Regions from separate parts of the Shewanella sp. 125m-1 genome, predicted to be linked through region 3. Evidence: predicted binding sites of a transcription regulator. Region 3 holds the regulator's gene; each other region holds the start of a gene.

Region 1 (4,570 bases), on a different contig from region 3:
GCAACTTGACTCGTTGTGACACCACCACCCACTGCAGTTTTACTGTTGGAAAAAATAGAGTTCGCGTAAACATCGGCAAATTCTGCGCGAGATTCCTTAAAGCCAGTGGTGTTAACGTTTGCAATATTGTTTGCCGTTGTATTTAGATCTTTTTGGGCTGACGAAATACCGCTCAGTGCAATGTTAAATGACATGATTCACCTCAATCCTTGTTTAATTCGGTTTCGAGACATTGGCGCTTTATCTTAAGCCGCAACATCTCGCAAAATGAGTTTCTAGCTATTAGGTTTCAGATACAGCTAACACATCACTGATCTTAATTCCGCCAACGCCACGTAAGTTTAAGATAGCGCCTGTCGCTGCTGTGCCAAGTGAAACGCTAGTAACATGTGCGTAAGTCGATACCGGTAGCTCTTCGCTTGTGCCGTTAACTTTACCGCTGGCTTTGAAGGTATAGTTACCATCAGCTACGGGCTGGCCGTTCTTATCTAAACCATCCCAACTGACATCGATATTGCCACCCGCACTGCCATCGACATTGTAGGTAGTGATTAGCTGACCTTTTTCATCTTCGATACGGACGATGATTGATTCGACAGGTTCCGGCGTACTGATGATGCCTTTCATGTTCGGATCTTCAGCAGAGATATGCGCTGTATCCGACGGGATAAGTACCTTTTGGCCAACAAGGCCTGAGGCCTGTAACGCCTGACTTGAGCTGGTTAACGCATTTAGATTAACAATCTCTTCGTTCAGTTTGCTGATCCCGTCTACCGTTGAGAAAGACGCCATCTGCTGGATCATCTGATCATTTTCAACAGGCTTAAAGGGATCTTGCATCGACAGCTGTTGACTCAATAGCGAGAAGAAATCCTCTTGGGTTAACTCCTGGCTATTGGGTTCAGGAATAGCGCTTTCTTCAGGCAAACGTAAGCCATCAAGAAACGGGTTACCCGTTGATGTCTGCTCAGTGTTAGTCGCCGATGCAGCCGTACTCTGAGTCGCAGCCTGCGCTGTTTGTGGCGAAATAGCATTAGCCTGTTGTGGCTGGCTAGCAGCCGGCTGTGTTGCGGTGAGCGGATTAATAAGGCTCAAAATTTACCTCCAGCTTTCACTGAGTTTATTTGCCCATTTTTAATGTCTGCTGAAGCATCGATTTTGCTGCTTCAGTGACTTGTACGTTCATTTGATAAGAGCGAGAGGCTGAAATCATGTTAGCCATCTCCTCCATTACATTTACATTAGGCTTGTAGATGAAGCCATCGGTGTCCGCCATAGGGTGACCTGGCGAAAACTCTTTATTCAGTGGCATATCACTTTCAACAATCCCTTTAACGGCAACTGACTGCGCTGCACTTTGATGCTGCTGCGCCTTACTCATTTCAGCTTCAAAGATAGGATGACGCGCACGGTAGGTTTCACCCACACTGCTTGATACAGAATCAGCATTGGCAATATTACTCGCCGTGGTGTTAAGTCTGACCGATTGGGCCGACATACCAGAACCTGCAACGTTAAAAATATTAAATAAGCTCATGATTAACTGCCTCTAAGTGCTTTTTTCATACCGGCGAACTTACTGTCAAGAAAACCCAGTGACATTTGATATTCCAGTGCGTTTTGCATAAAAGAAGACTGCTCTTGCTGAATATCAACCGTGTTACCGTCACCTGTATCAGGCTGATTTGGCACTCGGTAGCCCACATGTTGCTGAGTTAATGCCGCCATATCGAAGTGTTTAGTATCGCTTTTAGCCATAGCTAAACCCGATTGCTGAGATTGAGCCGCCCCCATCGCTTTAGAAAAATCGATATCACGGGCTTTATAATTTGGCGTATCAGCATTTGCAATATTTGAAGACAGGATCTCTGCACGCTGGGAGCGAACGCCCAAAGTGTATTGATGAACCCCTAATGCTTTGTCAAAACTAATCGCCATAAAATTGCCTCCTCAGCTCGATAGCTAGAACAAAGCAATAGTTGTGCCAAATTAGAGAGATACTAGAAAGATTAGCTAGGAGACACATTCAACATCGAATGCTAGAGATAAAAAACGCGTCACAAAGACGCGTTAGTAGAAGCAGAATCGAGCAAACAAAGCATTAGCCTCGTTTTTGATAGTAGATCCCAGGGTTACAACGCACCATATCAAATTCATCAGACAGACCCGCTATAGACTCGGACGCGCCTAGAAACAGTATGCCGTTAGGATTTAACGCGGCAGCAAATTGCCGTAGGATTTTCCGCTTTGCCTCTGGTGAAAAATAGATCAACACATTACGGCAAAAAATAATATCGAACTTGCCTAGTAAGGTATAACTTTCTAGCAGGTTATGAGCGCGAAAATTGACTAAGCGCTTAACGTTGTCTTTAACAACCATGTTGCCTGAGGGCAAAGCATCAAAAAACTGACGTTTGCGTTCATCAGACAAACCACGACCTAAGGCAAGATTATCGTATTGCGCATTTTTACAGCGCTCAAGCATAGAGGGTGACAAATCTGTTGCCAGAATACTTGCACTGGCGGGTAAGCTGCCAGGCTTGCGCTGTTGATGCTCTAATATTGTCATGGCTAACGAATACGGCTCTTGACCTGAAGAACAGGCTGCAGACCAGATTTTTACCGGTCGGCCTAAACGACTAAATGTGGGTAAAATCGTACTCGACAATAACTCGAAAGGATAACGGTCGCGAAACCATAAGGTTTCATTTGTCGTCATAGCATCGATAACTTCAGTGCGCAATTGGCGCTCAGTCGGTTTCATCGAATGCTTAACCACGTCTGATAAGGATGGCAAATTATATTTGCCCATAAGAGGTGCTAGTCGGCTACGCACCAGATACTGCTTATTTTCTCCCAACACAATACCGCTGTGCTGTTCTAAGAATAATCTAAATTGATTGTACTCATTCTCAGCAAGAGATTTATTCGCCACTCTAATATCCTAATTCAGTAAAACAAACCACAGTGGTCAATCAACATCGACCACGGGTGAAAACGAACGCAGGTTTATACCTTAGCATCAACACAAACACAAGCAAGCTATGGTTTATGCTGATACTAAATAACGGCAACTAACGGCAACTACAGGCTTAAATGCTTGTTTACCGCTGCGGCTAACTCATCAGGGTTAAACTTAGCGATAAAATCGTTAGCCCCCACCTTTTGCACCATCGCCTGATTAAACACACCGCTTAATGAAGTGTGTAATACCACTTTAATGTTTCTTAGCTTAGGATCATCACGAATTTCTGCGGTTAAGGTATAACCATCCATCTCTGGCATTTCAATGTCAGAAATAATCAATGGGATCTCAGTTGATACGTCATCAAGCTCTGCCGATATCGCCCGCAGTTTATTCAACGCTTCTCTACCGTCTTTGGCTGTATCTATTTGTAAATCGAGCGAAGTGAGCGCGCGAATAATTTGCTTACGAGCGACCGATGAGTCATCAATCACCATAATGTGGTAATGCTTATCACGGTCAATCGTTAAGGCATCATCCAGCTCTTTACTGGTGTTTGTGTTAACGGGTGAAATTTCATCAAGAATTCTCTCAACATCTAAAATCTCAACTAATTCGTTTTCAATTTCAGTCACCGCGGTCAGATAAGAGGATTTGCCCGCCCCTTGTGGTGGCGGCATAATGGCTTCCCAGTTCATATTAATAATTCGCTCAACTGAACTGACCAAGAAGCCCTGCACACTGCGGTTATATTCTGAGATAATAATGAAGCTGTTTTCAATATTCTCGATTGGACGACCACCGGTTGCCGCACTCAAGTCAATCACCGAAATCATCATACCGCGAACATGAGCAACGCCGCGCACCTTGGAGTTCAATTTTGGTAAGTTTGTTAAAGGTGGACACTGCAACACCTCTTTGACTTTAAAAACATTAATACCAAATCGTTGACGTCCATTTAGCTTAAATAACAATAATTCCAGGCGGTTTTGTCCAACCAATTGAGTCCGTTTATTGACTGATTCGAGAATATTCGACATACATTTTTTGCCTTGTACCTACTCATGTAGGCGATATCTATTTCAATTTAATTAGTGTGTGTAAATAGTCGTTATAATTTGGCTACACTCGGTGTATTTCACACAAGGTTTCACGCCATATTTCACACAACCATCACTTTTAGGCACATTAATTGCTTACTTGGAGCTATCCAAGCGAGTACGGCCTTTTCAGTCAAACTAATGACGCCAACCAATCCAAAAGGATAAAGATGACTGCAGTTCAGCACATAACACAATATTGTCGCATATTAGCGAATCAAGCCACTGCATTCATTATGAAAATCTACTTTTGCATCATTTTAGTTGTACTTTTGCCCCCAATGGCGGCAACTGCCACTACAGCTGCCAGTATTCCATCTGTATCGACCATTTCTCAATTAGCTATAGCGGCTATTGAAGAAAAAATTGAAGCGCCTGATAAGGCAAAGATTAATATCAGCCCTCAGAGCCTAGATACGCGTGTCAACTTACCCAACTGCTACTTACCCATCACCGCCGAAATCGCCAGCGATCGTGCTATCCGCCGTAACAATACAGTTAAAAT
Region 2 (4,570 bases), on a different contig from region 3:
TTTGACTCTAATAACTATATCGTTGACTCAGCAGGTAACTTCTTACAGACCTTCCCTGTAGATAAAGATGGTAACTCGACGTCGGTGAGTTTAACCACCACTAAACCGGTACAGATCCCTGATACCGCAGGTAGTCCGGTTAAGACTGATAACGTCGGCATTCAGATGAACCTAAATGCGGGCGAGGCGACACTCGATCCAGCAGCGTTCGATCCAGATGACCCAGATACATTTAATAACTCAACCTCAGTGACCATGTATGATTCACTGGGTGAGCCACACATTTTAACCTCATACTTTGTACGTCCTCCTAATGCCGCTCACACCGGTGAGAGTAACTGGGTAGCGTTTTATGCAGTCGACGGCAAACCTGTCGATTTAGATCCTGCCGCGGGTGAGTATAAGACTGATACCAACGGTGACGGTACGGCTGATGGCACTGCTAATGCTGAAAACGCAGGGGGGTGGAAAGGCGCGGCTATTTCATTTAACGATACTGGCGCATATACCGGCAGCAACCCAGCAGTTATTAAAACAGAAGCCTTAGGTGTTGGTGGTGCAGATGTATTAGGCGCTGGCGCTGATGGTAGCCAGACCTTAACGCTAAACTTTAATAACCCAACTCAGTATGCATCGCCATTTGAGGTGACAGAGTTAACTCAAGATGGTACTACGGTAGGGCGTTTAACTAACGTTGAAGTAGGCGCTGACGGCCTAATTAACGCCAGTTACAGCAATGGTTCAACAGTACCACTTGCACGTGTTGCCTTAGTGAGCTTTGCTAACGAGCAAGGGCTAACGCAAGCGGGTAATACCTCTTGGAAGGCGAGTTTAGACTCAGGCCCGGCACTTGCCGGAGAGGCAAACAGTGGTACTTTTGGTAGTGTTCGTTCATCGGCACTTGAACAGTCAAACGTAGACTTGACGACCGAACTCGTTGATTTGATCTCTGCTCAGCGTAACTTCCAGGCCAACTCAAGAACGCTTGAAGTGAACAACACGCTACAACAGACAGTTCTGCAAATCCGCTAAGCTTTAAAAAGCTAAGAAGGGCGCTCGCAGGCTCACTTCGAGGTCCCTTCTTGGTTTTAGGACCGAGGAAAAGCACAAGAGCCGAACGCTTCGCTCACGGAAGACGGAACGTTCGCAGGCTCACTTCGAGGACGCTTCTAGGTCCTAGAGAAAACGCAATAAAAGTCAAAAGCTTGCATTGGTTTTATTTATGCAATTGCTTTGATCTTTATGCTTTCCTAGAACCTAGAACCTTCTTTTTTCGTAGGTCGGCATTTATGCCGTCAGTTTAATCTGTTAAGTCTTTTCCGTAAGCGAAGCGTTCCGTAGTGACCTTCAATTCAATCAAACAGTCACGTGCCGTCAGGCCGCAGGCCGTTCGTCTTTGCATGCCCGTCTCAGCTTTTCTCATCTTAGCTTTAACCTAGAAGGAGTGTAGCGACGCTCTCGTAGTGGCATTCAATTAAAGTCAATAGTCACGTCCTAGCAGCGTAGCGTCCTTCTTTATATATCTTGGCACGATGTTTGCTATTAATTTCGTTAGACGGAAGTTTGACGGAGTGTAAAGTGGACAAATTGCTCTATGTCGCGATGAGCGGCGCAAAACAGAATATGAATTCGTTGGCGGTCAGTGCCAACAATTTAGCAAACGCAAATACAGATGGCTTTAAAGCCTCTCTTGCTCAAGCTCGCTCTATGCAGGCTTTTGGCGAAGGTCTACCTACGCGCGTGTTCTCGATGACAGAAAGTCCGTCAGCTAATTTTTCTAGCGGTCCAATAAAAACCACTGGGCGTGATTTAGACATTGCCGTCAAAGGTGATGGCTGGATTGCTGTGCAAGCTGAAAATGGCGGTGAAGCGTATACCCGTTCAGGCAGCTTGCGTTTCGATAACTCTGGTGTGCTGCGTAATGATAGAGGCACGGCAGTGATAGGCGACAATGGCCCGATTGTATTGCCGCTACCCATTGAAAAGGTCGAAATCTCTCAAGATGGCATTGTATCTGTTCGTCCGTCAGGTGCCACAGCCGAGGTGATTGAAGAGGTTGCTCGCATCAAGTTGGTCAACCCGGGTAATCAAAATTTAATGCGCGGTGAAGACGGCTTGTTCCGTTTAATGTCGGGTGAGAATGCGCAGGCCGATCCAAGCGTCGGTCTGCTAAGCGGCGCAGTGGAAGGCAGTAACGTTAATGCCGTCCATGAGATGGTATCTATGATTGACCTACAGCGTCAGTTTGAGATGCAAGTGAAAATGATGAAAACAGCAGAAGAGAACGATCGCGCGTCCTCTTCCTTAATGCGCATAAGCTAGGAGAGACACTATGCATCCCGCTTTATGGATAAGTAAGACTGGTTTAGACGCTCAACAAACCGATATTTCAGTTATTTCTAATAACGTGGCTAACGCCAGTACCGTCGGGTTTAAAAAGAGCCGTGCTGTATTTGAAGACTTGCTGTACCAAAACGTCAGTCAAGCTGGCGGCATTAGCGCATCGAATACTAAATTGCCCAATGGTTTAAGTATTGGCGCCGGTACTAAAGTGGTCGCAACTCAAGAGATGTTTACTCAGGGCAACATGTTGACCACTGATAACTCGCTCGACTTGATGATTGAAGGCCCAGGTTTTTTTGAAGTGCAGATGCCAGATGGCACCGCAGCTTATACCCGCAATGGTCAGTTTAGTTTAGATGAAACAGGCCAAATCGTAACGCCGGGTTCAGGTTATGTGATCCAGCCTGCTATCACCATTCCAGAAGGCGCCACTAGCATTACCGTCTCGGCAGAAGGTGAAGTCTCTGTTAAGACGCCAGGTAATGCCGAAAACCAAGTGGTAGGTCAATTAGCCATATCCGATTTTATTAATCCGTCGGGACTCGACCCAATGGGACAAAACCTGTACGTAGAAACTGGGGCAAGTGGCACACCTATTCAAGGTACGGCTTCACTCGATGGTATGGGCGCAATCCGTCAGGGGGCGCTTGAAACCTCAAACGTGAACGTGACCGAAGAGCTGGTAAACCTGATTGAAAGTCAGCGTATTTATGAGATGAACTCAAAGGTGATCTCTGCGGTTGACCAGATGTTGTCTTACGTTAACCAGAATCTTTAAGATATTTTAAGAGGCTTTGACTATGAAGCGTTTGTGGGCTGTTTTCTTTATGGTGGCTTTATCGGCTTGTAATTCGACCAATGGCAAGCCAATTGCTGATGATCCTTATTACGCGCCAGTTTATCCTGAAGCGCCGCCAACCAAAATCGCTGCAACCGGCTCTATGTATCAAGATAGTCAGGCATCGAGCCTTTACTCTGATATTAAAGCGTTAAAAGTGGGTGACATCATTACCGTGTTATTGATGGAGCAGACTCAGGCTAAAAAGAGCGCCAATAACGAGATCTCTAAAGGCACAGATCTGTCGCTTGACCCCATTTATGCTGGCGGCGGCAATGTGACCATTGGCGGCAATCCCATCGATTTACGCTACAAAGACAGCATGAATACCAAGCGCGAATCTGACGCCGACCAAAGCAACAGCTTATCTGGCAGTATTTCAGCTAACGTGATGCAGGTGCTTAATAACGGTAACCTGGTTATTCGTGGTGAAAAGTGGATAAGCATCAATAACGGTGACGAGTTTGTTCGCATTACCGGTATTGTTCGCGCGCAAGATATTCGACCTGACAATACGATTGACTCACAAAGAGTGGCTAATGCTCGTATTCAGTACAGCGGAACGGGTACGTTCGCCGAAGTACAAAAAGTGGGGTGGTTAGCCTCGTTCTTTATGGGCAGCTGGTGGCCGTTTTAGGCTCTATATTGGCGCCTATTGCTAAGGATTTAGGATGATGAAATTAAAATTAGCATTGCTATGTGTCATGTTGGTATTGACGGCTCCCGTTCATGCCCAGCGTATCAAAGACATTGCAAACGTACAGGGTGTGCGTAGTAACCAGTTAATCGGCTACGGTTTAGTGGTGGGTTTACCGGGTACGGGGGAAAAGACCCGTTATACCGAGCAAACCTTTAAAACCATGTTGAAGAATTTTGGCATTAACTTGCCTGATAACTTTAGACCCAAGATTAAAAACATCGCGGTTGTTGCCGTCAGTGCAGACATGCCGCCGTTTATCAAGCCGGGTCAAACCCTAGATGTTACGGTTTCAAGTTTAGGTGAAGCAAAGAGTTTACGTGGTGGCATGTTACTGCAAACCTTCTTAAGAGGGGTTGACGGTAATGTGTATGCCATTGCTCAAGGCAGCATGGTTGTCAGTGGTTTTAGCGCCGAAGGGATGGATGGCTCTAAAGTTGTTCAAAACACACCAACAGTTGGACGTATACCCAATGGCGCGATTATTGAGCGTACTGTAGCAACGCCATTTTCTACCGGCGATCATTTAACCTTTAACTTGCGCCGTGCGGACTTCTCAACTGCAAAACGTTTAGCCGATGCGATTAACGATCTGTTAGGCCCTGGCATGGCAAGGCCACTTGACGCAGCATCAGTGCAAGTCAGTGCACCACGAGATGTATCACAGCGGGTATCTTTTTTGGCAACGCTTG
Region 3 (4,570 bases):
CACTGGGTCGTTTTAAAGGCGCTTATCATAACGTAACTCAAGAGTATTTATGTGCGGTAGCTAGGAAATTCATTAGGAAAATAACGAATTAATTATCTTCATCAAATCTGGCATCAATTAATTGGCAAATGGCATCGAGCGCTGCTTGGGCGTCTGTCCCGGTTGCAACGAGTTGTACCGTTTTTCCCATTCCTGTTTCTAACATCAATAAGCCTAGTACACTTGTAGCAGAGGCTTGTTTCTCACCTTGAATGATGGTGATCTCAGCATCAAATTCGGAGGCTAAAACAACGAGTTTTGTGGCAGCGCGAGCGTGAAGACCTAGTTTATTGCAGATGGTAACTTCACGTTCAATGGTCGGCATTTTTTAGCTCACGGTGGCGGACTTGTATTTTATGTTTGCCATCTTTGAAGTGAGCAGCAAGGCGCTCAGTGATATAAACCGATCGGTGTTGGCCACCGGTACAGCCAATCGCAATGGTAAGGTAGCTACGGTTGTTACGTTCTAGATCGGGTAACCAAGTTTCGAGTAGATCTTCAATCTGTTTAATAAACAGGTTGACCATTGGGCGTTCATTTAAGAAATCTTGTACTGGTTGGTCGAGCCCAGTCATAGGGCGCAGGTCGGGCTCCCAATGTGGGTTTGGCAAAAATCGTACATCAAACATAAAGTCAGCTTCGGTTGGCATACCATGTTTAAAACCAAACGATTCGAAGTTGATCATCAACTCTTTATCAAGATTGCCAAGTAGGATCTCACGCACCTGATCATTAAGATCGTAAATGTTGAGATTTGAGGTATCGATATAATGATCGACAATGTTGGCTAGCGGCTCTAACAAGCGACCTTCTAGCGCAATGGCCTCTTTAAGCGAAATGTTATCGTGCGATAAAGGGTGCAGACGACGGGTCTCGTTATAACGTTTAAGTAGCACTTCATCGCTTGAGTTAAGGAAAAAGCTTAATAACTCGACCCCATCAGGCAGAAAAGTGAGGTGCTTAACCAGCTCATCTTTCTTTTCTGGCAGGTTACGAATATCGACACTGATGGCGACAAGCTTAGTGTTACCCGATAGCTCTTTGAGTAAGGTCCCCATCATTGGCAAGGGCAGGTTATCGACACAATAATAGCCGAGATCTTCTAGCATTCTTAATAGAACGGACTTACCTGAACCGGAGCGACCTGAGACTAAAACAAGCTTCATCGTATGATTACCTGATAGACATTAAACAAAATGTATGATTTTTGTGGTTATATTGTGTAAGTGTATAGATTAACTTTTTTAAGGCTGAAAGCAAGAAGTTGAGCGGGTGAATAAGAATAAATAATATTGCTGTAATAATTACTTAGGTCTTTAAATCATTTACCTTTTGTGTAAAAAAATAAATAACTTAAAGACCTGAGTAGTTAGCTATTGGGTAATGACTTGGTATAGTTCTGATTCATTGCTGGTCTTTCTCAACTGCTTAACCACCGCTTTATCGTTGAGTTTTTCAGCCATACAAGACAGTGTTGCTAAATGTTGCTCACACTGATCAGATGGCACCAATAAAGCAAATAGAATATCGACAGGCTGCTTATCGAATGAGTCAAATGGGATAGGAACTTCACATTTAACTAATACTGCAACTGGACGTTCTATATTCGACAGCCTTCCATGAGGAATCGCTATACCATTACCTATTCCCGTGCTACCCATTTTCTCTCGTGCCAAGAGACTTTCAAAGATCTCTTGTGAAGAAAGGGTTGGGTACTGGACAGCGGCAATGTCACTGATTAACTCCAGTACTTTTTTCTTACTGCCCGGAGTGGCGCAGGTAGTGCACTCCGGCTGCAGGATGGTACTTAGTTCCATCGTTAGTGTTTAGTCAGCTTCTCTTTGTGTTTAATAACCTGACGATCTAGTTTATCGATCAGGGAGTCTATTGCAGCATACATATCTGCATGTTCCGAAATAGCAAATACTTCCCCTTTTTTAAGGTGAATTTTAGCTTCGGCAATCTGCTGCATTTTTTGTACATTCAAAATAACGTGCACATTATTGATCTGATCGAAATGTCGTTCAAGCTTTGTAAATTTCTCTTCTACATAACCGCGTAGTGAATCGGTGATTTCGATGTGATGTCCTGTCAGGTTGATTTGCATTATCGATCCTCCATGTGCCTAATTTTGAGTTATAAACTCTTACGTTGGTTTGAGGGCGGGATCAGCATCGCTTCTCGATATTTTGCAATCGTACGTCTAGCAACTTTAATCCCTTGTTCAGCCAGAAGCTGGGCCATTTTGCTATCGCTTAACGGTTTCCTCTGGTTTTCAGCTGCGACTAATTTCTTAATAAATGCCCTAATTGCTGTCGATGAGCATTCTCCGCCATCGTCGGTACCCACATGGCTTGAGAAGAAATATTTTAGTTCAAAAATGCCCCTTGGGGTGTGCATGTACTTCTGTGTGGTAACACGTGAAATGGTAGATTCATGCATTTCAACAGCTTCGGCAATGTCATTGAGTACCATAGGTTTCATGGCTTCTTCACCGAACTCAAAAAAGCCTTGCTGGAATTTGACGATACAGTTTGTCACTTTCAATAAGGTGTCGTTGCGGCTTTCCAGGCTCTTTATAAACCACTTAGCTTCTTGCAGGTGGCCACGGATAAATTGACCGTCGGCCTGATTCGTTGTGCTACGCGCCATTGATGCGTAATGCTGATTAACATTAATCTTAGGCATATAGTCAGGATTTAGCTCTACCACCCAGCGACCTTTTTTCTTGCTGACAGACACGTCGGGAATGACGTATTCATCTTTACTGCGTGCAATGGCAAGCCCAGGTCTTGGGTTAAGAGTTTGGATCAGTGTGATCGCCTCACGTAAATCATCCTCTTTGAGTTTGGTTTTACGCATTAACTGCCTAAAATCACGCCCCGCAATAAGGTCTAAATAGTCTTTAATCAGTAATCTTGCATTTTCAATGTGCGGTGTATCTGCGGCATATTGTGCTAGCTGGATAAGTAGGCATTCACTTAAGTTGCGGGCGGCAACACCGATAGGATCAAAATGTTGAATTCGTTTTAAAACGGCTTCGACTTCATCGAGTTCAGTTTCAGGATCGCCCATCGCTTCGAGAATTTCGTCACAGCTCTGGGTTAAATAACCTCGTTCATCGATCGCATCAATAATCGCGGTGGCGATAGCAAGATCGTTATCTGAAAATGGGGTGAGGTTCTTTTGCCACTCAAGATGCTCATATAAGCCTTCGCTAGTCTCGCCTTGGAATGGCATGTCATCTTCACGACTTACGCCTGAGCTAGCATTAGAGGAAACGGTGTAGACTTCATCCCAAGTGGTATCCATAGGCAGGTCATCGGGCATGGAATCTTGGGTGAGGGCTTCGGAGGTGTCAACGCTTGCGCTATCTTGGGTGAGTTCACTATTAGAGTCATTTACAGAGTGATCTTCATCGTTGATCATATCGCCATCTGACTGCTCTTCATCTAGCTCCAGTAACGGATTAGAATCTAATGCTTGTTGGATCTCTTGTTGCAGCTCTAAAGAAGACAGTTGTAACAGGCGAATGGCCTGTTGTAACTGGGGAGTCATAGTGAGCTGTTGACCCATTTTGAGCTGGAGTGACGCTTTCATTTTACCGCTATTCCCTACACTGTAGTTAAACGTTAAAGCTCGTTGAACTGGCGAAGGTTGCTCAAAAACTCAACACGTTGATTTTTTTTGGAAATAATTCCATATTGAGTTTTTCAGCTTCCATACTGTGAATTAACTATAGCCTGAATTGTTCACCTAAGTACACCGCTCGAACCTGTTGGTTGTCCAAGATTTCGGCAGGTGTACCTTCAGCAATCAGATTTCCGTGGCTTACTATGTAAGCACGCTCACAAACGTCCAAAGTTTCGCGAACATTATGATCGGTGATCAGTACGCCCAGACCGCGACTCTTAAGTTGTTCAATAATTTTTTTAATATCGATAACTGAAATGGGGTCAACACCCGCGAACGGCTCATCTAACAAGATAAACTTTGGATTAGCTGCGAGTGCCCGAGCAATTTCTACCCGGCGGCGTTCGCCTCCAGACAATGCCATACCTTGGCTGTCACGAATGTGAGTGATATGAAACTCTTCGAGTAGATGCTCAAGTTGTTCTTCACGTTGCTCGTTATTGATGTCATGACGAGTCTGTAAGACGGCCATGATGTTGTCACGTACTGACAGCTTTCTAAAAATACTGGCTTCCTGAGGTAGGTAACCGATACCTTTACGGGCGCGTAAATGCATAGGATCGAGCGTAAGATCGTCATCATCAATAAAGATCTTACCCTTATCACTCTGTACTAGGCCAACCACCATGTAGAATGTCGTTGTTTTACCTGCACCGTTTGGGCCAAGCAAACCAACAATCTGACCTGTCTTTACGGTTAAGCTAACATCTTGTACGACGGCACGATTTTTATAGCTCTTAGCAAGATTGACCGCTTTTAAGGTGATTTGGTTCATTGCTGTTCCTGCTTTTTCGCTGGCGATTCTGGTTTCTCTTCCTGATAGGTTTCAGGCTGAATA

The links. Region 3 encodes sigma-54, which starts transcription at its own class of promoters, with help from an activator protein. Its sites were predicted from a motif close to GTTGGCACGNNNNTNGNNT; they were not measured.
Region 1: a site for sigma-54 is predicted at 1,971-1,989, ahead of flgB (flagellar basal body rod protein FlgB). Genes of this name have one in related genera too.
Region 2: a site for sigma-54 is predicted at 1,524-1,542, ahead of flgF (flagellar basal-body rod protein FlgF). Genes of this name have one in related genera too.

Annotation. Positions count from the first base shown of each region.
Region 1 covers NZ_JBRILT010000002.1:138,416-142,985, reverse strand. Annotated here, with positions in the region: gene flgE (flagellar hook protein FlgE) at 1-194, opposite strand, end outside; gene flgD (flagellar hook assembly protein FlgD) at 283-1,095, opposite strand; gene flgC (flagellar basal body rod protein FlgC) at 1,121-1,537, opposite strand; gene flgB (flagellar basal body rod protein FlgB) at 1,540-1,938, opposite strand; gene ACVBIK_RS01730 (CheR family methyltransferase) at 2,102-2,941, opposite strand; gene ACVBIK_RS01725 (chemotaxis protein CheV) at 3,085-4,005, opposite strand; gene flgA (flagellar basal body P-ring formation chaperone FlgA) at 4,302-4,570, shown strand, end outside.
Region 2 covers NZ_JBRILT010000002.1:143,122-147,691, forward strand. Annotated here, with positions in the region: gene flgE (flagellar hook protein FlgE) at 1-1,032, shown strand, start outside; gene flgF (flagellar basal-body rod protein FlgF) at 1,579-2,322, shown strand; gene flgG (flagellar basal-body rod protein FlgG) at 2,333-3,121, shown strand; gene flgH (flagellar basal body L-ring protein FlgH) at 3,144-3,818, shown strand; gene ACVBIK_RS01770 (flagellar basal body P-ring protein FlgI) at 3,856-4,570, shown strand, end outside.
Region 3 covers NZ_JBRILT010000010.1:13,203-17,772, reverse strand. Annotated here, with positions in the region: gene ACVBIK_RS06840 (HPr family phosphocarrier protein) at 89-364, opposite strand; gene rapZ (RNase adapter RapZ) at 351-1,205, opposite strand; gene ptsN (PTS IIA-like nitrogen regulatory protein PtsN) at 1,413-1,856, opposite strand; gene hpf (ribosome hibernation promoting factor) at 1,859-2,146, opposite strand; gene ACVBIK_RS06820 (RNA polymerase factor sigma-54) at 2,176-3,639, opposite strand; gene lptB (LPS export ABC transporter ATP-binding protein) at 3,776-4,507, opposite strand; gene lptA (lipopolysaccharide transport periplasmic protein LptA) at 4,504-4,570, opposite strand, start outside.